3 regions of the Blautia liquoris genome follow, and region 3 is predicted to be linked to each of the others. Evidence: a T-box and tRNA genes for the amino acid it is inferred to sense, from the RefSeq annotation. Region 3 holds a T-box; the other regions hold tRNA genes.

What was found. A T-box is a leader RNA that pairs with one kind of tRNA and senses whether it is charged. The one in region 3 lies ahead of leuS (leucine--tRNA ligase), so its partner is inferred to be a tRNA-Leu.
Region 1: it has a tRNA-Leu gene. The T-box ahead of leuS (leucine--tRNA ligase) is inferred to sense a tRNA for this amino acid. The anticodon was not compared.
Region 2: it has a tRNA-Leu gene. The T-box ahead of leuS (leucine--tRNA ligase) is inferred to sense a tRNA for this amino acid. The anticodon was not compared.

What each region holds. Positions count from the first base shown of each region.
Region 1 covers NZ_CP063304.1:2,007,336-2,015,575, forward strand. Annotated here, with positions in the region: gene INP51_RS09225 (nucleoside kinase) at 1-23, opposite strand, end outside; gene INP51_RS09230 (tRNA (adenine(22)-N(1))-methyltransferase) at 46-753, opposite strand; gene rpoD (RNA polymerase sigma factor RpoD) at 758-1,888, opposite strand; gene dnaG (DNA primase) at 1,928-3,712, opposite strand; gene INP51_RS09245 (deoxyguanosinetriphosphate triphosphohydrolase) at 3,759-4,766, opposite strand; gene INP51_RS09250 (peptidoglycan-binding protein) at 4,929-6,179, shown strand; tRNA gene INP51_RS09255 (tRNA-Leu) at 6,242-6,326, opposite strand; gene rseP (RIP metalloprotease RseP) at 6,557-7,849, opposite strand; gene INP51_RS09265 (1-deoxy-D-xylulose-5-phosphate reductoisomerase) at 7,846-8,240, opposite strand, start outside.
Region 2 covers NZ_CP063304.1:857,163-865,402, forward strand. Annotated here, with positions in the region: gene INP51_RS03925 (S1C family serine protease) at 1-351, shown strand, start outside; gene clpX (ATP-dependent Clp protease ATP-binding subunit ClpX) at 544-1,986, shown strand; gene INP51_RS03935 (zinc ribbon domain-containing protein) at 2,016-2,531, shown strand; gene INP51_RS03940 (signal peptidase II) at 2,541-3,005, shown strand; gene INP51_RS03945 (DUF368 domain-containing protein) at 3,020-3,892, shown strand; tRNA gene INP51_RS03950 (tRNA-Leu) at 4,109-4,192, shown strand; gene INP51_RS03955 (carbamoyl phosphate synthase small subunit) at 4,385-5,470, shown strand; gene carB (carbamoyl-phosphate synthase large subunit) at 5,463-8,240, shown strand, end outside.
Region 3 covers NZ_CP063304.1:1,457,882-1,466,121, reverse strand. Annotated here, with positions in the region: gene INP51_RS06695 (metallophosphoesterase) at 1-441, shown strand, start outside; gene INP51_RS06690 (MraY family glycosyltransferase) at 542-1,507, opposite strand; gene INP51_RS06685 (D-isomer specific 2-hydroxyacid dehydrogenase family protein) at 1,520-2,422, opposite strand; gene INP51_RS06680 (aspartate dehydrogenase domain-containing protein) at 2,437-3,225, opposite strand; gene leuS (leucine--tRNA ligase) at 3,233-5,659, opposite strand; T-box leader at 5,707-5,961, opposite strand; gene INP51_RS06670 (elongation factor G) at 6,043-8,133, opposite strand.

The DNA.
Region 1 (8,240 bases), 550 kb from region 3:
GCCTGATACATCCTCTGATCCATCTGTGACACCTCCTTACAATTGTCATCCATAATCGTAGTAACTATTTGCGATGTCTATAAGATTCATCTTCTGTTCCAGTTCCCTTCTTCGGGTAAGTGCTGTAGCGCTATGACTTTTGCTCAGCAAGGATATCAGCTTTCGCGTACTCTCCTTTTCCCGGCACAGATATTCATATAAAACAGGGTTTCGATCTCTTAAAAGGCAGGGCCCATATTCAAGTTCTTCCGGTTTTAGCGGCTCCATCTCTTTATGAACCGCCTTTATGACTGGATAAAACTTTCCTCCATCCAATACCATATTCTCAGAAATAATTCCATATCCATGTGTCGTGAGAAATAATCGAAAATGTCTCAACTCCGACTGTGGCTCCAGAACAAACTCCTGAAAGCTGCCAAGCACATCTTCCCCACGATCGAGAATTTTTTCCATCAAAGGTCCGCCCATGCCCGCAATCACAAGAGTATCTCCTTCATTCAAAGCAAGTGAAGAAACCCCGTCTGACAGACGAGTCTCTATGTAGTCTGAAAGATCATACCGCATGATATTCGCCTGTGCCCGCAAAAGCGGCCCTTGATTTACATCCATCGCTATCGCACTGGGAACTCTTCCCTCCCTCACAAGACTGATCGGAAGATAGCCATGATCACAGCCGACATCCACGACCCGGTTTCCCTTTGTGACCATACAGGCAGCCGCCGCAAGCCTTTTTGACAACTGTACTGCCATCATCCTGTCAATCCAGATAATCTTTCAGTTTTCTGCTTCGGCTGGGATGTCTCAGTTTTCGCAGTGCTTTTGCCTCGATCTGACGAATACGTTCTCTCGTCACATTGAATTCTTTTCCGACTTCTTCCAGTGTACGTGCACGTCCGTCGTCCAATCCGAAACGCAGACGAAGAACTTTCTGCTCTCTGTCGGTCAAAGTATCCAAAACTTCTTCCAGCTGCTCTTTTAACATGGTAAATGCAGCCGCATCGGCAGGTATCGGCACGTTATCGTCCTGAATAAAGTCGCCCAGATGACTGTCTTCCTCCTCGCCAATCGGTGTCTCAAGAGAGACTGGCTCCTGAGAAATCTTCAATATCTCCCTGACACGCTCTACCGGCATATCCATCTCTTCGGCAATTTCTTCAGGAGTAGGTTCCCTGCCCAGTTCCTGAAGGAGCTGTCTGGATACTCGGATAAGTTTATTAATTGTCTCTACCATATGAACCGGAATTCTGATGGTTCGGGCCTGATCGGCAATTGCCCTCGTGATTGCCTGACGAATCCACCACGTTGCATATGTGGAAAACTTATATCCCTTGCGATAATCAAATTTTTCCACAGCTTTAATCAGACCGAGGTTTCCTTCTTGGATAAGATCAAGAAACAGCATTCCTCTTCCCACGTATCTCTTTGCAATAGAAACCACCAGCCTTAAATTTGCCTCAGCAAGGCGTTTTTTTGCCGCTTCATCTCCCTGTTCCATTTTCTTGGCAAGCGAAATCTCCTCATCCGCCGACAGCAACGGAACTTTTCCAATCTCCTTTAAGTACATACGCACCGGGTCTTCAATGCTGACACCTTCCGGAACCGAGAGATCGATTTTTTCCATGTCAACATCGTCCTCTTTCCCCTCATCGTCATCGTCGGAAAGAAGCAGGATATCATCATCGCTGTCGGATCCGTTATCGGAAATTCTCAGTACGTCAATACTTTTCGCATCCAGATAGTCGAATACTTTGTCCATCTGTTCGGCATCCAAAGGCATATCTTTGAAATAATCGTTAATTTCCTCATATTCCAAAACGTTCTTCTTCTTTTTAGCCAGATCTTCAAGCCCTTTCATTTTTTCCAAGAATTTCTCTTTTTCGAATTCCATATATGTTCCATCCTTCCACATACTGTTTATATTTTATCCTTAGTCAAAGGAAATATGCAGCCTTATGCCGTTTTCCTTCCACTGTTCAAGTGCTTTTTTATCACGCATCACTTCCTGCAGTCCCTGCATGTCCGTGGGATCTAAGCGGGAAGAGCGATAATTAATACTGTGCTCTTTCATGTTACATATCACATCACTTAAAGCCTGCATTTTCTCGGCATCAGAGTTCAAAGGGATCACGGCGTTAAACAAGGCCGTAACTTTTCTTGTCTCATCACTGTCATCAAATCTGCTGAGCAGTCTGGCCGGATTTATCTCACCCTCGTGATACTGTTCAAATATCATTACAGCTACTTTATGATACAAATCGGTCGTAAAATCATCAGGGGATATGTAATCCGTAATCTGTTCCATGATATCAGGATATGATGTGATCCAGGTCAGCATCAGCTTTTGAGCTTTATCCGTTCCGCTCTCCTTTTCCCGATCTGAATGAATGCCAGATTTCGGTTTCTTAGTCTTAATAATTCCTGCCCCTTTCAGAGCAAGTTTTCCAACAAGTTTCGACAATGTAGCAAGTTCGATATGATAAACCCTGGCAACCGATTCAATATAGTTATTGCGTTCAATTTCATCCTCAAAGTTCAGTAATCTTCCTGCCACGTAATGAAGAAAATCCGTCTTTCCCTGAGGATCATTCATATCATAATCACGCTCTGCCATGCGCACCTCAAATAAGAAACTGTTCTCAGCTTTCTCCAGGCGTGCCTCGAAGGCTTTGCTGCCTTCACTTTTTATAAATTCATCCGGATCTTTATGCGGTTTCAGATTCACAACTTTCGTAGACAGCCCCACCTCCTTTAAAAGTGGGATTGCCCGCAGCGCTGCCTTCGTGCCTGCCTCGTCACTGTCATATATAATTAAAACCTCATCGGTATAGCGTTTTAAAAGACTTGCCTGGGGCGATGTAAGGGCTGTTCCAAGCGACGCAACTGCATGGTTGAATCCAGCCTGGTGCATGGAGATCACATCCATATATCCTTCACAGATAATAAGATTCTTCTTTCTGGAGAGTCTTGCAGCATTCAGTCCATAAAGGTTCCTGCTTTTATCAAAAATCTTTGTCTCAGGAGAGTTCAGATATTTCGGCTTTCCATCACCCATCACTCTTCCTCCGAAACCTATCACTTTATTGTTTACATCCATAATCGGAAATATAACACGGTTCCAGAATTTATCGTACATTCCGTGTCTTTCATCCGAATTAAAAAGTCCCGATTCCCGAAGATCCTCATCCGGATATCCCCGCTGTTTCAGAAATTTATAAAGTCCTCCTCCGAATTTGTCAGAATAGCCAAGACCAAATCTTTGTATTGTCTCATCGGAAAGTCCACGCTTTTTTAGATACTCAAGTCCTTGACATCCCTTGTGATCTCGAAGCAGAACATAATAGTACTTTGCCGCTTCTTTATTGATCTGCAGAAGTCTTGACCTCTGATCAGCTTTTCTCTTCTCCTCTTTCGAATATTCAAGATCGGGAAGTTTCACCCCAGCACGTTCAGCCAGAGATTTAACTGCCTCCGGAAATGTAAAGTTCTCATATTCCATCAAAAATGTGAACACATTTCCACCGGCCCCGCATCCAAAACAGTAATACATCTGCTTTGACGGACTTACGGAAAAGGACGGTGTCTTCTCGTTGTGAAAGGGGCACAGTCCAAAATAAGAGCTTCCCTTCCTCTTCAACTGCACATATCCGCCAATCACATCAATAATATCATTCTTTAGACGGATTTCTTCTATCAAGTCATCCGAATAGCGCATCTTTCTCCTCTTTTCTAATAAAATTTTGCATCCGCAACGGGTGCAGTCAATAGACCGCCCATGCTTTGGGAACAAACAATTCTTCAAACTTGTGCATCGAATACTGATCTGTCATCCCTGAGATGTAGTCACATACCACACGCTCTTCTTTTTCTCCTGCGAGAATCAGTCTCTGGTATTCATCCGGCAGCTCGATGATATGATCACTATAATATTCATAAAGCTCTGTCAGCATTCTTTTTGCTTTATCATCTTCTTTTTTCGCTATAGAATTATTGTATACGTTGTCAAACATCAATTGTCTCAGCGTGCGCATAGCCTCAGCAATTTCTTTCGACTGCCGAATTGAATCTTTCCCCATACTATTGATAATAATATCATGAATCATCGTATTCAAGCGGTCTCTGCTTGTCTCACCCAGCACCACACGGATTGTAATCGGAATATCATTCTCAGAGATAATCCCGGCCCTTTTGGCATCGTCCATATCGTGATGGATATAGGACATCTTATCACAAAGACGTACAATCTGTCCCTCCAGCGTATGTGGTGTGCCAGCTGTCCGGTGGTTTAATATGCCGTCTCTGACCTCCCATGTCAGATTCAGCCCCTGCCCTTCCTTTTCGAGGATCTCTACTACCCGAATACTCTGTTTGTAATGAGCAAATCCTTCCGGACATACTTTATTAAGTGCATCCTCCCCTGCATGTCCAAATGGCGTATGTCCCAGATCATGTCCCAGTGCAATTGCCTCAACGAGATCTTCGTTCAGATTCAGGGCTTTTGCCACTGTCCTGGCCGTCTGTGAGACTTCCAGAGTATGTGTAAGCCTTGTTCTGTAATGATCCCCCTGCGGGGCAAGAAACACCTGTGTTTTATCTTTCAGCCTTCGAAATGCTTTCGAGTGCAGAATCCGATCTCTGTCTCTTTGATAAACTGTACGAATGTCGCACTCCGTCTCGTATACATCACGTCCTCTTGAATTCCTGCTGTAGGATGCGTAGGGGCTTAGTTCCTGAAATTCGCGTTCTTCAAAGCTTTCTCGTATATTCATAGACAACACCTCCAAAGAATTACAATAATCCTTCCTGTAATTAACATACCCCGCAAATGACAATTTTCCTTTTTTATTTCATTTTTTTCAGAGTGAATTCGGAATGAAAATCTTTCCCTATGCATAGATTAGAATAATTAATATACCATAGGTTATTTTTGTATGAAAAAGATGGATACAAACCAGGTGGATAATGGGAAACTTCAGGTACAAGTAAGCAGCCTTCCTCAAAATCATCCGATAGATCAGGCCAGTGTCAGCATATCCTATACCGGTGATCCCCAAAATATTCTGGAAGAACTCACCACAGACAATAATGGCCGTACACCTGTTGTTGAACTTCCTGCTCCGCCAATCGACTACAGCATGGCACCAAATGAAAATCAGCCATATTCAGAATATACGATTAAAGTAAATGCCAGCGGCCATGAGCCTGTTGAAATATCGGGATGTCAGCTGCTGCCGGATTCTACTGCCATTCAGCCAGTCCAATTAAATCCAGAAACTCCTGAAAATCCTTTCATGGACATAGCTATCGCAGCCCACACACTCTATTATGAATATCCGCCTAAAATCCCGGAGGATGAGATAAAACCGGTCGATGAGACAGGAGAAATTGTACTGAGCAGGGTCGTCATCCCGGAATTTGTCGTTGTTCATGACGGAGCACCCGGTGACCCCACCGCAGCGAACTATTACGAACGATACAGAGATTATATTAAAAATGTAGCCAGCAGTGAAATCTATGCCACCTGGCCGGATGCCACAATTCGAGCCAACATTCTGGCTATCATGTCATTCACATTGAACCGTGTATATACAGAGTGGTACCGCAACAAAGGAAACGATTTTACCATCACCTCCTCTACTGCCTATGATCACAAGTGGATTCACGGACGTAATTATTTCGACAGTATTTCCCAGATCGTCGATGAAATGTTCTCAAATTACCTGTCGCGGCCAAATGTCCGTCAGCCCATTCTCACACAGTATTGTGACGGAAACAGAGTAACCTGTCCAAACTGGATGGCTCAGTGGGGTTCTAAATATCTCGGGGATCAGGGCTACTCCACCATACAAATTCTTCGCAATTATTACGGGCAGGATATGTACATCAACACGGCAGAGGAGGTATCCGGTGTACCTGCTTCGTGGCCTGGTTATAATCTTGACATCGGTGCTTCCGGTCCAAAGGTATCTCAGATTCAGGATCAGCTGAATGCCATTGCCGCTGTCTACTCCAGCATACCCACCACAAATCAGGATGGCACTTTCACCGAAAATACTCAGCATACCGTTCAGGCTTTCCAGTCCTTGTTTGGTCTGCCCGCATCAGGTATCATCGACTATCCTACATGGTATAAGATTCAGGATATCTATGTAGCAGTTACCCGAATCGCAGAATTGACTTAACAGCAAAAAATCAGGCATCGCATGGCTTAGATAAACCCAACCAATGCGATGCCTTTTTTGTCTGCGCGAGACGGGACTTGAACCCGTACGATTGCAATAATCACTAGATCCTTAGTCTAGCTCGTCTGCCAATTCCGACACTCGCGCATATGTATTTCTCTCGTTTTTCCCAAACGACAAAATTTATTATATCATCCGTTTCAGAATTCGTCAATACCTTTTTAAACTTTTTCTGATATTACCTTTTTCTGATAATTTGATACCAGGGTCAAAAGGTCCTGCGTTTCATGCTCGCATGACCTTGGGACCCGAACAAACATGAGAAAGCAACCCGATTAGGGTGTATTTCGAATGTTTGTAGGATTACAATTTTGGTATCAGAAAATTTTTCTTATATCGTTGAACATGACAAATACCATCAGCGCCATCAGAAGCATCAGTCCTGCAAAGTTAATCATCCCTTCTACTTCCTGTTTGATTCCCTTGCCTCGAATCGCCTCTATGATCAGGAACAGAAGTCTTCCGCCGTCCAGAGCTGGAAACGGAATCAGATTCATCACTCCCAGATTGGCGGACAGTAATATCATAAAGTTTAAAAGGTTCATGATCACATAAAAGCCTCCATCAGCCCTGGAGCTGTTGATTGTCTTTCCAATCTCATCTACCACCCCAACTGGTCCGCTCAGGTCATTGACGGTAAACTTACCTGTAATGAGCATTGCAAGACTTTTCACTGTAGTCTTGATCCAATAGCCAATCTCTTTAACACTGTACTTTAAGATCAAAAGCGGAGGCTGTTTTTCTCTTCCAAGATTAAATACAAATCCAAGTGCTGCATTTTTGGTGAGCCTGGGTGTGACTGTGGCATCGTGAATTCGATCCTTATGCTGATATGTGATGTCCACAGAATCATCCGAAAACGGGTGACTGCTCATATAATCTTCCAGATCTTGATTGCTGTTTATCACCGTATGGTTTAGTTCCAATATGATATCTCCTACCTGTACTCCGGCTTTTGCCAGAGGATAGCCCGGCATAAGAGAAATCACTTCCGCTTTATTTTCCCCGGATTCATGGGTGAATCCAAGCATATATTTCTCTTCTGAGTCCGGGACATAGGTGACATCATGAGTCTTCCCATCACGTTTATAGCTCAATGTGATGTTGTCCGATGGAATTCCGTCCAGATTAACCTTCGTATATAAGTCTCTTCCTATAGAGATTCTGCTTCCCTCATATCTGGTGATTAGATCGCCCTCTTTGAGACCTGTCTCGGCAGCCGGTGATCCCGCTTCTACTTCTGTAATTCTGGGGGGATCAGATCCGACAAAGCTTATGATGATAATCGACAGAAAGAAAGCCAGAATCATGTTAAAAAGAGGTCCTGCAATAATAACCGACATACGCGCCCAGACCGATTTGCTGTTAAAAGCACCTTCTGCTTCAGAATTATCATCCTCCCCGAGCATCATGCAGGAACCTCCGAAAGGAAGTAGTTTCAGAGAATATTTAGTGTCATTCTTAACTGTTGAGAGAAGTGTCGGTCCCATACCGACGGAAAATTCGGTCACAGTGATGTGATTAGCCTTAGCCAGCAAAAAGTGACCCATCTCATGTATAATCACCACAATGCTGAAAATAAGTACTGCAATAATAATGTTAATAATCAAATACTCCACCTGCTTTCAATCCAGTCGTAAGTTTCAGCTTCAGCACTTAAGATTTCATCGACAGTAGGATTATCAAGCACCTGATGATGGTCCATCGCACCCTCGATGATATTATAGATATCCAAAAAACCAACTCTGTGTCCTAAAAACATTGCCACAGCACGTTCATTTGCCGCATTGAACACGGTGGGCATCGAACCGCCTTCCTTTGCCGCACGAAAGGCAAGCGGAAGCCCTCGAAATGTCCCGGTATCAGGAACTTCAAAATCAATCTGTGTCAATGTGGTAAAGTCAAGCCGCCTGCCACTTGCATAGCGGCGATTCGGATAATATATGGCATATTGTATGGGAATCTTCATGTCCGGCGTTCCAAGCTGTGCCATAACCGCAC
Region 2 (8,240 bases), 600 kb from region 3:
TATCTGGGAATCACAGGAACGGATGTCAGTGCCGATGCCAATCAGGCATATGGAGTTCCGGTTGGAGTTGTGGTGCAGGATGTTGAAGAAAATGGACCTGCGGACAAAGCCGGCATTAAGAGCAAAGATGTAATCGTAGGTTTTGATGACAGAAAGATCACCTCGATGGCCGATCTGTTGTCTGCACTTGAATATTATGGAAAAGGCGAAAAAGTCGAAGTCAAGATTAAGAGAATGGGTGAAGGAGACTACAAAGAGCAAAAAGTCACCGTGACACTCGGAGCAAAATCCGACCAGAAACAGACAACACAAAATCCCCAGACCCAGCAGGTAAATCCATTTGGAAGATAAACAGATAAGCGCAGAGTTTTATCTCTCTGTGGCTGTGAGAATAAAAGACAGGTTTTATCAGGCCCTGTCTTTTATTATATATATAGGTTGCACACTCAAACCGTTTCAGATATAATAAACTTACCGGAAGGAATACAAGCGGATTTTCAAAAGCCGAAGTGTGACTGATCGGAAGGAAAGAGAGGATAGTATATGTCAGAGGACAAGGATAAGATAAACCTGCCCGCGGATGAAGATCCAAAGGCCGAAGAGACTGACAGTGATCATAAAAAAGACGACGAATATGAAGAAGTCTGCTTTATGTGCAGGCGGCCGGAGAGTAAAGCAGGAAAGATGTTCGAGCTTCCCGGAAATATTCATATTTGCTCCGATTGCATGCAGAAGAGTTTTGATACCATGAATAATGGGAACATGAACTATAGCGACCTGCTAAGTCAACTGCCTCCGAATGTCAGTATGATTGATTTAAGTTCTATCCAAAAGCAGGTTCCGCCTAGGCAGCGTCCGAAGAAGAAAAGCCAAGACAAGACAAAGGAGACAAAGAAACAGTTTTCTATGGAGAATATTCCGGCTCCGCACAGACTGAAGGAGATGCTGGATGACTATGTGATCGGACAGGAATATGCGAAAAAAGTGATGTCGGTTGCAGTTTATAATCATTATAAACGTGTTTTCTCTTCCCGGGAAGACGGAGTTGAGATTGAGAAATCAAATATGCTTATGATCGGGCCTACAGGTTCCGGCAAGACTTATCTGGTTCAGACACTGGCAAAACTTCTGGATGTGCCGCTGGCGCTTACAGACGCAACATCTCTTACGGAGGCTGGTTATATCGGAGATGATATCGAAAGTGTTGTCAGCAAACTTCTTGCGGCGGCCGACAATGATGTAGAACGCGCAGAACATGGAATTATCTTTATCGATGAGATTGATAAAATTGCAAAGAAGAAAAATACGAATCAGCGAGACGTGAGCGGTGAAGCTGTTCAGCAGGGTATGCTAAAACTGCTTGAGGGCAGTGATGTTGAGGTTCCGGTTGGAGCTAATTCGAAAAATGCCATGGTTCCGCTTGAGACAGTAAATACGAGGAATATTCTCTTTATCTGTGGCGGAGCATTTCCGGATCTGACAGATATCATCAAGGAAAGGCTGACCAAGACATCATCGGTAGGATTTCAGGCAGATCTGAAGGATAAGTATGACGATGAACCGAATCTGGTATCAAAGGTTACAACCGATGATTTGAGAAATTATGGAATGATTCCAGAATTCATCGGACGTCTCCCAATTATATTCACCTTAGATGCACTCTCGGAGGATATGATGGTTGAGATCTTACATGAACCGAAAAATGCAATATTAAAGCAGTATAAGAAACTGCTTTCCATGGACGAGGTAAAGCTGACTTTCAGTGAGGATGCACTTCATGCGATTGCAAAAAAGGCGATGGAAAGACATACGGGTGCCAGAGCATTGCGCTCGATTATAGAGGATTTTATGTTGGATATCATGTATGAAATACCAAAAGATGACAGTATTGGAGAGGTTGTTATTACAAAAGAATATATAGAACGCACAGGCGGCCCGCGTATTGTTCTTCGGGGACAAGAAGTCCCGAAGATTGGGATGCAATAATTCAGGTGATTGTTAGAAAGGAGTACATTATGGCAAATGATTTTTTCAGCCATCTGGGCAAAACATTGACAGATACCGCAAAAAATGTCGGAGAGAAGACAGATGAGTTTATTTCGGTGCAGAAACTGCGCAGTCAGCAGTCTTCTCTTGAAAGTAAGATAAATAAAGACTATAAGCTGATCGGCGAGCTTGTATACCAAAAGTATGTGAATGGAGAGCCATACAGCGAAGATCTTGCGGCTCTTTGCAGAGAAATCATGCAAACCCAGAGCGACATTACAGATCTGAAAGATAAAATTGCAGATCGAAAAGGACAGACGATCTGCCCGGTCTGCGGAGCGGCTGTTCCAAAAGATGCCGATTACTGTATGAAATGCGGTTCCCCGATTCCGATGCAGGATGCGGAATACGCCCACTATGAAGAGGCTTTTTCCGAGGAGCCGGATGAAAAAGAGGAATCAGCCGACACCACTTTCGATGAAAAAAGCGATGCCGGCGAAGTGAAATTAGATGACAAGGCAGAAGAAACCGGCAAAGAAGAGTAAGAGGTTCTTATGGTTTACATTGCAGTTCTTTTCGGCGTATTCTTTGGAGACCTGATCATCAAGAGGCAGGCGGAACAAAAGATTGGGATGGGGGAAGAATACCCCATTTTGAATGGAAGATTCATCATTCGTAAACTTCATAATGATGGGCTTGCTTTCGGCAGACTCTCGGATTACCCCAGACTGATAAAGTGGGGAAATCTGGGAATGCTGGGAAGCATAAGCCTTTATTTTATCTGGCTTTTGATGCATCCCGGGCAGCGGCTGAAAAAGGTAGGTCTTGGTATGGTGATTGGCGGAGGTCTTTCCAATGAGGCTGACCGCATAAACGCAGGTTATGTAACTGATTATGTCAGCATACAGAGCCGTTTTGAAAAAATCAGGAGAATTGTGTTTAATATATCAGATTTCTTCATTTTTATTGGAAGTATCCTATACATACTTGGAAGCTTTAAAAGAAATACGGGAAAATAGAAGGAGAATGAGTTTTGAAAGATAATAAAAAAGGTATTGTGACAGCAGTGAAGGGTCTGGTCGTAGGATCCACTATGATGGTGCCCGGAGTTTCAGGGGGATCCATGGCTATGATTCTGGGTGTTTATGACAGGCTGATTCACTCGGTCAGCTCCTTTTTCGAAGACATTCGGGAAAATATCAAGTTTCTTTTTACGTTTTGCATTCCGGCACTTTTTGGAATACTTTTATTTGCCAGACCGCTGGAATCACTGATCAATGCATATGAGAAACCTATGATGTTTTTCTTTATTGGTATTGTACTCGGAGGATGTCCCCTGATATTTAAAGAAGCGGGAATTCAAAAAGTCAGCTGGAGGGAAGTCATAAATCTGGCAATTGGAGCTATGATCGTGGTGGCGATATCCTTTCTCCCCGAGAACCTGTTTGCAGGTACGTCCGGCGGAATTGGAGGATTTATGGTTTTGTTTATTGGCGGAATTATCGTATCAATTGCTCTGATCCTGCCCGGAATCAGTGTAAGCTACATGCTTTTGGTTCTTGGCATCTATCAAGGTGTACTGCAGGCAGTAGGAAAGCTGGACATTCCCTATCTGCTTCCATTGGCGATCGGACTGATCGCCGGAATTATCTTCCTGACAAGGTTCCTTGAAATCGCCATGAAACGCTTTCCGAAACCGACCTATATGATTATTCTGGGATTTGTTCTCGGATCAGTTGGACAGGTATTTCCGGGAATGCCTACTGGGATTGAGATCTTGATCTGTCTTGTGCTTGGTGTTACTGGATTTGTTTTGATCTACTTTCTCTCAAAATTGGAAGAGCAAAAGACGAAAGAATCAGTGAATGAACCGAAGACTCCGAAGACCTCAGATGTTTCGTTTTGACTTTATAAGAGATAGGATATCTTCGTTTCGGTCGGTGCTGAACATTCATTGGATGTTCAGCACTGAACAAACATTCGAAATACATCCTAATCGGGTTGCTTTCTCATGTTTGTTCGGGTGAAAATGTCAGGATCAAGATAAAAAAAGATGTTGACTTTTATCTTGTATTCTGGTATTATACTTCTTGCGGGTACAAACACCCCAATATAATAATGAGCAGGAATGGCGGAATTGGCAGACGCGCAGGCTTCAGGTGCCTGTGGTAGCAATACTGTGAGGGTTCAAGTCCCTTTTCCTGCATCCTTTGAAATCACCGTATCTGCGGTGCTTTTTTTATACCTATATTTCTCCTAACAGATTTTGTTCGGATCAAATTAATATTTATCTTGCATTCACTCTGCGATGTATGATAGAATCTCAAAGATTAGTAGGATGTACGTACAAATCTATTTCCAACAATATTTCAGCCACAGAAAGGACGAAAGCAGAGACATGAAAACAAAAACATTTCTGATTTTGGAAGACGGACATATATTTTCCGGCATAGGAATAGGCTCCCCAAGGGAGGTGATCAGTGAGATTGTTTTCAACACATCGATGACGGGCTATCCGGAAATTCTGACGGATCCCTCGTATGCGGGCCAGGCGGTGTGTATGACGTATCCTCTGATTGGCAATTATGGTATCTGTTACGAGGATCGACAGTCGAATCAGGTATGGCCGGACGCATTGATTGCGAGGGAGTTTTCCAGAACTTTCAGTAACTTTCGATCGCAGGATTCGATTCAAAATTATCTAAAGAGTTATGATATCCCGGCAATTGAAGGAATTGATACACGGGCATTGGCGAAGGTCCTCCGGGAACATGGTACAATGAACGGCATGGTTACAACCAATTCTAATTATGATCTAAGTCAAATTATTCCCAAATTAAAAAAACATAAAAATCAATATCCAGTACGAAAAGTGACATGTTCCAAAAAACAAATTTTTGAGGGAACAGGTTTTAAAGTCGCGCTTATGGATTTTGGAGCAAAAAAGAATATTGTGGATTCACTTAGGCAACTAGGCTGTGAAGTGACGATTTATCCTGCATTTACAAAGGCCGAGGAGATTTTTTCGGATAAACCGGATGGGATTATACTCTCAAACGGTCCGGGGGATCCGAGAGAATATACCGATATTGTCCGAGAAGTAAGAAAGATATATGATTTTGATATACCTGTATTTGCAATCTGCCTTGGCCACCAGCTTATGGCACTGGCGGCAGGCCTTCGTGTGCGCAAGATGAAATACGGGCACAGGGGAGCTAATCATCCGGTCAGAAACCAGGATACAGGCCGTGTTTCTATCACATCTCAAAATCACGGGTATGTGGTGGATTCAGCCTCCATGGATGAGAGAATTGCGGTTCCCTCATACATCAATGTAAATGACAATAGTATAGAAGGATTGAAATATGTAGACCGAAATATAGTTACAGTCCAATTTCATCCGGAAGCGAGTCCGGGTCCGCAGGATACGAGGAACTTGTTCAACAGGTTTATAGAGATGATGGGAGGACATGTTTATGCCTAAGCAAAAGGATATAAAAAAAGTACTTGTCATTGGTTCCGGTCCGATTGTAATTGGCCAGGCGGCGGAATTCGATTATGCGGGAACGCAGGCCTGCCGATCTCTTCAGGAAGAGGGCGTTGAAGTTGTTTTACTGAATTCGAATCCGGCGACGATTATGACAGATGGAAGAATTGCCGACCACATATATATAGAACCCCTGACTCCTGAAGTGGTAGAGAAACTGATTATAAAAGAGAAACCGGACAGCATTCTTCCCACTCTCGGTGGACAGGCTGGTCTGAATCTGGCGATGGAGCTTGTGGAAAAGGGCATATTAAGAAAGCATCATGTACGACTGATCGGTACCACATCTCTTACAATCAAAAAGGCGGAGGATCGTCAGGAGTTTAAGGATACGATGGAGAAGATCAACGAACCAATCGCAGCGTCACTTGTGGTCCGGGATGTTGCATCCGGAATCCAATTTGCAAAGGAGACAGGATATCCGGTTGTACTTCGTCCGGCTTATACACTGGGAGGAAGCGGGGGCGGAATTGCAGAAAATGAAGAGCAATTGATCGAAATACTGACAAATGGATTGCGGCTCTCCCGTGTACATGAAGTTCTGGTGGAGCGTTGTATCTCAGGCTGGAAAGAGATTGAATATGAAGTGATGCGCGATGGGGCCGGAAATTGTATTACAGTTTGCAATATGGAGAATATTGATCCGGTAGGTGTGCACACCGGTGACAGTATCGTGGTGGCGCCCAGTCAGACGCTGGGGGACAAAGAATACCAGATGCTTCGAACTTCTGCGATGAATATCATCGAAGAGCTTCAGATTACGGGCGGATGTAACGTCCAGTATGCATTGAACCCTCAAAGCTTTGAATATTGTGTCATAGAGGTCAATCCAAGGGTGAGCCGCTCTTCGGCACTTGCATCAAAAGCTACGGGATATCCGATTGCAAGAGTGGCCGCTAAAATTGCTCTGGGCTATACCCTGGATGAAATCCCGAATATAATCACCCAGGTGACAAAGGCAAGTTTTGAGCCTGCACTGGATTACTGTGTGGTCAAGATGCCAAGACTTCCCTTTGATAAATTTACCAGTGCGAAGAGGAGGCTTACAACTCAGATGAAGGCAACCGGAGAAGTTATGAGTATCTGTGATAACTTTGAAGGCGCACTTATGAAGGCGATCCGATCGCTGGAGCAGCACGTGAATTCTTTGCTTTCCTATGATTTCTCGGCATTGACATCCGATGAAATGGAGAAGGCATTGCATACCGTGGATGACATGCGGATCTGGAGAATCGCCGAGGCGTTGAGAAAAGGAATATCTGTTGAAAAAATTTATGAAATCACTCAAATCGATCCCTGGTTTATCGATAAAATAGCAAAACTGGTGGAGATGGAGGATGGTCTTCGGACGCAGAGATTAGATGAAGAGTTACTGAGGGAGGCAAAAAGGCTGGAATTTCCGGATTCAGTGATTGCAGATCTTACAGGCAGAAGTGAAACTGAAATAAAGAAACTTCGCAGACAATATCAGATTCAGGCAGCCATAAAAATTGTCGATACCTGTGCGGCAGAATTCGATGCACAGACACCCTATTACTACTCTGTATATGGAAGTGAAGATGAGGCCGTACAAACTAGGGGTAAGAAAAAGGTACTGGTTCTCGGATCCGGGCCGATTCGTATCGGGCAGGGAATTGAGTTCGATTACTGCAGTGTACATGCCATCCGCTCCTTTCAGGAGACGGGATATGAGACGATAATCATCAACAACAATCCTGAAACGGTTAGTACAGATTTTGACATTGCAGATAAACTATATTTCGAACCTCTTACACCCGAAGATGTGGAAAATGTTGTAAACATTGAAAGGCCGGATGGTGCGGTTGTTCAGTTCGGCGGCCAGACAGCGATTAAACTTACCGAGTCGCTGATCAAGATGGGAGTGAAAATCTTAGGCACTGCGGCCTCTGATGTCGATGCCGCAGAGGATCGTGAACTTTTTGACAAGATTCTGGAAAAATGCAAAATTCCCCGTCCCGAAGGACGAACTGTATTCACCACCGAAGAGGCGAAAGAGGCAGCACATGTTCTGGGATATCCAGTTTTGGTGCGTCCCTCTTATGTCCTGGGAGGACAGGGAATGCAGATCGCCGTCCATGATGCAGATGTTGAACAATATATCGGAGTGATTAACCAGTTCGCACAGGAACACCCGATCCTTATAGACAAATATCTTCGGGGGACGGAACTTGAGGTTGACGCCGTTTGTGATGGGACAGACGTTCTGATTCCCGGGATTATGGAACATATCGAAAGGGCGGGGGTCCATTCCGGGGACAGCATCTCTGTATATCCGGCGAAAAGTATCAGTCAGAATACGAAGAAATTGATCGAAGAGTATACCAGACTTCTTGCACGTTCACTGCATGTGATTGGCCTGATCAATATTCAGTTTATCGCTGTCGGTGAAAAGGTATATGTCATAGAGGTGAATCCGCGTTCGTCCCGGACCGTGCCTTATATCAGCAAAGTAACTAAGATTCCGATCGTTGATCTTGCCGTCGCTGTGATAACAGGCAAAACGCTGCGGGAGATGGGGTATACCCCGGGACTTGTGCCGGATGCGAAATACTTCGCCATAAAGATGCCGGTGTTTTCTTTCGAAAAAATACGTGGAGCAGATATCGGCCTTGGTCCGGAGATGAAATCCACGGGAGAATGTTTGGGGATATCCGAAGATTTCCATGAGGCACTGTATAAGGCATTT
Region 3 (8,240 bases):
CCACGACTCGATAAAATGTTAAAAGATGGAAAGGTGAAGGTTTTGATGGATGAAACTATATACGTCAACCACGATTTTTATCTAATTGGCCGTCTTGATGCCAGTGAAACTGGTGTTTCAAATCTGAAATCGAATACAATCACTGAAATATCCAAGACCCTTGATCCCACAAAACCAATTCTCGTTATGGAACATCAGCCAAAGGATCTTTCTGAAGAGTCCAATGCAGGGGTAGATCTCTCTCTGGCAGGGCACACACACAAGGGACAAATCTTTCCAGGAAATCTAATCGTAAAACTATTCTGGAAAAATTCTTATGGGAAATATCAAAAAAACAATCTCACTTCTATCGTCACCTCTGGTATCGGAACCTGGGGGCCGAATATGCGGATTGGAACAGACAGCGAAATTGCAATCATCAATATATCATTTTCAAATTAAAACTATGTATTTTCATAAGCTCATTTTCGTGGAAAAACGGGGCGAAGCCGCCAATTACTGGTCATCGACCAGTCAGGTTTCGTCCCGTTTTTATATAAAATCAATGCATCATTACAAGATATATCGCTGCCGCTGAAACGACGACCTGTATGATTGCGAATCGAAACACCGTCTGTGTATTCGACCAGCCAGATACCTTCCTTACATGGTCATGCAGCGGGGTTCTCACATTTTTTAAAATATGTATCTTAAAGAACCGAAGAAGGAACACTTTCACAAGGCCGGCCCCGCCATCGAATATCAGCACAATTGCGGCGAGTATATAAATTACAGGGCTTCCTGTTTTCATGGCGGCGACTGCAATAAAGATACCCATAGCTCTTGAACCTGCATCGCCCATCATTAGTACACTCGGTGTAGCATTGTACCAGAGATATCCCAGAATGCAGACGACAAACAGAAGGATCATGTATGCAAAAACTGGATCCATCTTACGCATCTGTCCGATAATATAGATTGTGATCAAGGTAATAATTGTCAGTGTCCCGGAAAGTCCGTCTACTCCATCAGAACAGTTTGTCACATTGATCGAGAACCAGATCAAGATCACTGCCAGAATACAATAAAGCGCAGAAGGAAGGGTCACACATACTCCCAGTGTAGCAAATTCAATCGTACTGCCGTTGAACATGATGAAAGTAACGGCAGTAATGATTGAAACAATCAGGTCGAGAAACCCCTTCTTATAATCTCCCCATGGCTGGTCCGAGGCATCATCCAGATATCCGGTCAGCATTTCAACTACAACCATAGCCAGATAAATCATAAGTTCCAAATTCACCTGTGCAAAAAGAATCGCTGATACAGTGAATGCCATAATAAAGATAAGCCCTGCCCCACGCGGCTTTCCGGCTGAAAGCTTTCCATCGACGGCATAATCTCTTCCCATGTCTCTGGGCAGTTTTCCGCCAAACTTTGTAATCGCTGCACAGGTACATATGAATGCAAATAGAATACCTGCAAATGCAAAAAGCGGTGACTGACTGTTCCATAGATAGTCTATCATCTGTATTTCCCCCTAAGCCATAGCTTTTAAGAATTTTTTCATATTATCAAGAACTTTTTCTCCCAGACGCACATCAGCCTGTCCAGTCCTTCCAGCTGACTGATGGATACAGTTTACATGGGGATTTGCAAGAAGTCTTCCTGTTGGATCCCCTAGTGCACCATCCGTATCACAGAAGAATTCATTATCTCCGTGTTCCAGCCACTTCTCAAGCGGAGCAATATCATGTGAGGGTGCAATTGATGTGTTAAAAAACATCTTATGGTTTCCAAGCTTTTCAAACTGTTCTTCATGGAGCAGGATGACATTCTTGTTCAAACATGTGCACACGACATCAACAGTCTCAAGGAGATCGTCTAGTTCCTTGTATTTAACCCCTTTCAATTCTTCGTCGTGTTTGCGGGTCCGACTATAGTAATAAAGATCTGCCCCCAGTCCCTGAAGACCCGCGGCAATCATCTTTCCTGTTGTGCCCAGCCCTACAACGCCGACTTTCAGATCGGTCAGTTCCATAGGTTTCTCTTTCCACTGTTTTTCTCCGAATCCATGGAGATAACGAATTAATTCGCTGAGGACAAATTCAACTACGCCCTGATCCCCATAGTCCCGAATACCGCGAACTGTAATTCCCTTTTCTTCAGCAAAACGAATATCCACGTTGGCACTTTCCGGGGAATAGAGGCTACAGCACATTCCAATATATCGAAGGTTTTGGCATGCTTCAATCACCGTTTGATCTATACTTGAAGTATAGCTGAGCAGAACACCATCCGCATCGCCAATTCTTCTTATAATCTCGTCGTCTCCCTCTGGTATATCCGGATACATCACGACCTCATGGGCAAAATCGTATAACTGTTTCTCCGCTGAGGGAACCATGCCAATCGGTTCTATCACAACAAGTTTTTTAAACATGATTATCTCCTTTTTTAAAATACGATCGGACTTACGGCATTCTGTAAAACGGCCACAACGCTCCAACCAGCTATGGCACTCGTCCGTGAATAGATGTTCAGTTCTGTTTTCACTTCTTCTCCATCAAGTTCAATCTTGTACTGATCGCCCTTAAATCCGGGAACCGCCTGAATCTTCATATCCGTGTCCTTTGGACCCGCACTTGCCAGGGCTGTTGCAACTGCAACATTTACCTGGGTCGGGAGAAGCTCAATCGCTTCTTTCGTAGTACCGGAAAATACAGTTTCCCGTTCTTTCACATCTGGACTGACTTTGGTCTTAAGCGGCATGCGGGCAGCGACATCGGGATCTTTCTCCGACAACATTGAAACATTTACATCACTCATCAGAGAAGCGGTGCGCAGGATATCGAATCCTCCTACTGCACCACTCGCGATATATACTCGCTTTTTGGCTGTCATAGCTGTCTGTTTTATGCAATCATAGAACTCTTTATCAGCCAATGCTCCAATTGAGAGCAAAACAAGGTTTGATCCACCCCTTATAATTGTCTCACTATAGTCTCTCACTGCCGAAACAGAAGCAGCTTCAGCAGTGAAATCTGGTTTCATCTCTATCATTTCTTCGATATTTTTACACATGCTGCAGTGATGACGCTCTGCAAAATCCTTTGCTCTTTTCTCATCACGTCCCAGAACTGCCACCAGTTCATATTCCGGAAGCAAACCCTCTTCCAGAGCATTTGCCACAATCTCATTTAATTTGCCACATCCGAGAAGGGCTAATTTTAATTTCTTCATCATTACCTCTTTACTTTTGCACAATATTTATGATCTTACCCGGTACGAAGATCTCTTTGATCACAGTTTTGGTCAGTTTCTCTTTCACTGCTTCTTTTCCAGCGGCGATTGCATCGTCTTTGCTTACTAAAGCGGATACCTTGATCACGGCTCTGGTCTTTCCGTTGATCTGAACCGGAATCTCAATCTGATCATCTTTCATAGCTTCCTCGTCATACTTTGGCCATGTCTCCGCAAAAATCGTATCCTTGTGACCATATCGTTCCCAAACTTCCTCCGCCATATGCGGCGCAAATGGTGCCAGAAGGATTGTTATCGTCTCGATCGTCTCGCAGTCTATTCCGCCGGTTTTTTTTGCTATATCTACAAATTTGTTCGTATATTCCATAAACCCTGAGATAACCGTATTCAAGCTGAATGATTGCAGACGTGAAGTAATCTCATAAACCATCTTATGGCGGTATCGTATCATCTCATCCGTTGGCTTTACATCACCCTCCAAGCTGTCTAAAGACAGTTTCCAGAAACGTTTTAAGAAACGGTTGACACCGTCAATTCCCCTGTCATCCCATTCAGCGTCCAATTCTGGCGGTCCGACAAAAAGTTCATACATACGAAGCGAGTCGCATCCGTAATCATCCACCAGTTCATCGGGAGAAACCACATTTCCCTTTGATTTACTCATCTTGATACCATTCTTACCGGTGATCATACCCTGATTAAAGAGCTTCAAAAATGGCTCATCAAAGTCTATCACGCCGATGTCATATAAAAACTTTGTGTAGAACCTAGAATATAGCAAATGCAGAACCGCATGTTCCACTCCGCCGATATACATATCAACCGGCAGATATTTCGATGCATTCTCTTTTGACACCAATTCTTCGGCATTCTTGTTATCCACATAGCGCAGAAAATACCAGGAGGAACCGGCCCACTGCGGCATCGTGTTCGTCTCTCTTTTGGCATCTGCACCACAGACAGGACACTTGCAATTCACCCATTCATCAATTGCAGCAAGTGGAGATTCCCCAGTTCCTGTCGGCTGATAACTTTTGACCTCAGGCAGGCGAAGCGGAAGCTCGTCTTCCGGAACAGGAACATTGCCGCAGTGAGGGCAGTGAATAATCGGTATCGGTTCCCCCCAGTAGCGCTGACGGGAGAAAACCCAGTCGCGAAGCTTGAAGTTTACGGTTGCTTTACCGATTCCCATCTTCTCTATCATATGAGGGGCTTCTTTTTTCAGCACTGCGGACTCCATGCCATTCCACACACCGGAGTTAATCATTGTCCCCTCCGCTTTCGTGTAAGCTTCCGTCATGTTTTCAATTTCTTTTCCATCTTTCGCAATAACCTGCACGATTGGAAGATCAAATTTTTTTGCGAATTCAAAGTCACGGTCATCATGCGCAGGAACACACATGATTGCCCCAGTACCATAATCGGCGAGAACATAATCAGAAAGCCAAATCGGCACTTTTTTTCCATTTAGAGGATTGATGCAGTAACTTCCGGTAAATACACCTGTCTTTTCTTTTCCCTGCAGACGATCAACATTCGACTTCATAGAAGAATCATAGATATACTTTTCGACTGCTTCTTTTGTCTCGTCTACAGCTAACTTTTTTGCCATTTCATGTTCCGGTGCAAGAACCATAAATGTTGCCCCGTGAAGTGTGTCAGGCCTTGTTGTATAGACTGTGATCTCCTCATTCATGCCATCCACCGGGAATTTGACCTCGGCACCATAGGACTTTCCAATCCAGTCAGACTGCATCTTTTTGACCTTTTCCGGCCAATCAAGCTTATCCAGATCATTTAACAGACGATCAGCATATTTTGTAATTTTAAGATTCCACTGGCGAAGATTCTTTTTGGTTACCTCAGATCCACAGCGTTCACACCTGCCGTTAACCACTTCTTCATTTGCAAGACCTGTCTTACACGAAGGACACCAGTTAATCGGAAACTCTTTCTCATAAGCCAGGCCCTGCTTGAACATCTGAATAAAAATCCACTGTGTCCACTTGTAGAATTCGGGATCTGTAGTATTGACTTCCATATCCCAGTCATAGATTGCGGCGATATCCTGTATCTGCCTTTTGATATTCTCTACATTCCTTGCGGTTGAGATCGCCGGATGTTCCCCCATCTTAATCGCATAATTTTCTGCCGGAAGGCCGAATGCATCCCACCCCATCGGATGGATCACATAATAGCCTTTCAGTAATTTATAACGGCTCCACACATCCGAGATGACATAGCCTCTCCAATGTCCCACATGAAGACCATTTCCCGAAGGATACGGAAACATATCCAAACAATAATATTTGGGCTTTTCTTTTCCTTTTTCATCCACTTTTGGATTCACGGGATTCTTCTCCCAGTTCACACGCCATTTTGCCTCAATGGCTTTATGATTATAAGGTACTGCCATTTTTAAAATTCCTCCTAAAATATATGAAGCCCTTCTCGTCTGTCAACTTCAGAGACGAAAAGGGCTTACATTCCGTGGTACCACTCCAATTCATCTGCATATACTGCAGATGCACTTATACCGATCGATAACGGGATCATACGCTTTCGCTTACTTTCAAAAACTCGTTAATGGTTTTTATCATCGAAGTGTTCAGCAAAAGAACTCCGGGGCCAGTTAGAAGTTATTCCTCACTGTCTTGCACCATACGACAGCTCTCTGCATCGGAAATCACTCTTAATAATCCTCTTCCATGTCTTTACATATTATAGGGCAAAAAACATCTTTGTCCCACATCTAAAACAATAATAACACATGAAAGGAATATGTCAAGTACAAGCATCTTACTCTTCATCATTTTTAATCTTATTAGCCCTGGCTTCAATCTGTTCTTTTTGGATATCAGATGGAGCCTGCTCATATCTTGCGAATTCGTATTCGAAAGTCCCGCTGCCTCCGGTCATGGAACGGAGAACTGTTCCGTATCCATAAACAGAAAGTTCCGGGACATCTGCCTCAACAACTGTATTTCCGTTTGAATCGGGATTCATGCCAAGAACACGACCGCGGCGTTTGTTCAGATCTCCCATGACATCACCGGTGAACTTTTCAGGCACTGAAATCTTCATATTCACAATTGGCTCCAAAAGCACAGGTTTTGCCTCCATAAATCCTTTCTTAAAGGCCATCACAGACGCTGTCTTAAAGGCCATCTCTGAGGAATCAACCGGATGATAGGATCCATCGTAGAGTATTGCTTTCACACCGACCACAGGATAAGCAGCGAGGGGACCAGACTGAACTGCCTCGGCGATACCCTTTTCCACAGCAGGGAAATAATTCTTGGGAACTGCTCCTCCTACAACTTCTTGTTCAAAGATATAGGGTGTATTCAGATCATCCCAAGGTTCAAAACGCATCTTGACATGCCCATACTGGCCGTGACCGCCTGTCTGTTTCTTATATTTTGACTCTACATCGGATTTTCCACGAATCGTCTCACGGAAAGCCACTTTTGGTTCGCTTAAGACCACTTCCACATTATAACGTTCCAGCAGTTTGCTTGCTGTTACATCAATCTGCTGATCTCCGATACAGAAAATCAAAGTTTGATGATTGGCTGAATCGTTGACAACTTTAAGTGTCTGATCCTCCTGCATCAACCTTGCAAATGCCTGAGATATCTTATCGACATCTTCTTTGTTTTTCGGTTTGAATCTCTTTGCCGTGTACGGTTTTGAGATCTCGATATCCGGATAGCGAACCGGAACAGATTTCGTTGCCAGGGTATCACCGGTTTTCGCATCACCTAGTTTTGCAATCGCACCAATATCGCCTGCGTGAATTTCCTCAACCTCAATGGGTTTTGAACCTTCCAGCACATAGAGCTTATTCAATTTTTCTTCGCTGTCCTGACTGACATTATAGAGAACATCATCATTCTTGATTACCCCTGAGCACACCTTAATCAGTGAGTATTTCCCCAGGAAAGGATCTGCAATTGTTTTGAATACAAATGATGACTTTGGCTTCTGAAAATCATAATCAGCATTGAATTCTTCGTTAGTCTGGATATTTTCTCCCCTGCATTCTCTTTCATCCGGACTTGGAAAGTATCCGCAGATATCGTCCAACAGATTGGAAACTCCATAAAGGCAGACTGGAGCCCCCATGCACACAGGTATCAGGCTGCCTTCCTTTACATTCTTAGACAGTGCTGCAGAAATCTCAGCAACAGAAAACTCATCCCCCTCGAAATAGCGGTCCATAAATTCATCACTTGTCTCGGCCACAGACTCCATCAGCGTTTCCCGATATTTTTCCAGATATTCTTTTGAATAATCAGGGATTTCGCACTCTTTTTTTTGACCTTTGTCAAGGTAACGGCGTCCTTTATTCTTCACGATATTGATATAACCGACAAATTTCTCATCTTCCCTGATTGGCATGTGAAGCGGTGCAATCCTTCTGCCATATAATTCTTTCAGCTGCTCGACCACTTCCCGGTAGCTGACATTGTCAATATCCATCTCTGTGACAAAGATCATGCGAGGAAGATGATATTTTTCACAGAGATCCCAGGCCTTCTGTGTACCGACCTCGACCCCTGATTTTCCCGATACTACAATCACTGCAGCATCGGCTGCCGCCACAGCCTCTTCTACCTCACCCACAAAATCGAAAAATCCAGGCGTATCAAGAATGTTGATTTTATATTTTCCCCAAATAACCGGAACCAGCGTTGTTGATATTGAAAATTTCCGTTTGATCTCTTCCTTATCATAATCGCTGACTGTATTACCATCCGTAATCTTTCCAAGACGATTCGTAATACCGGAAAGATAAGCCATAGCCTCGGTAAGTGTTGTCTTTCCCGCACTACCATGTCCAAGCAGCACCACATTTCTGATCCTGTCAGTTCGAAAAACGTCCATATGTAATACCTCCTAATTGTTGTATGTATACATTTTACTAAATATACAATGGTAATTCAAGCTTTTTATTCATTTTAACCATTTTAATTTTAAAACATTCAGAATAT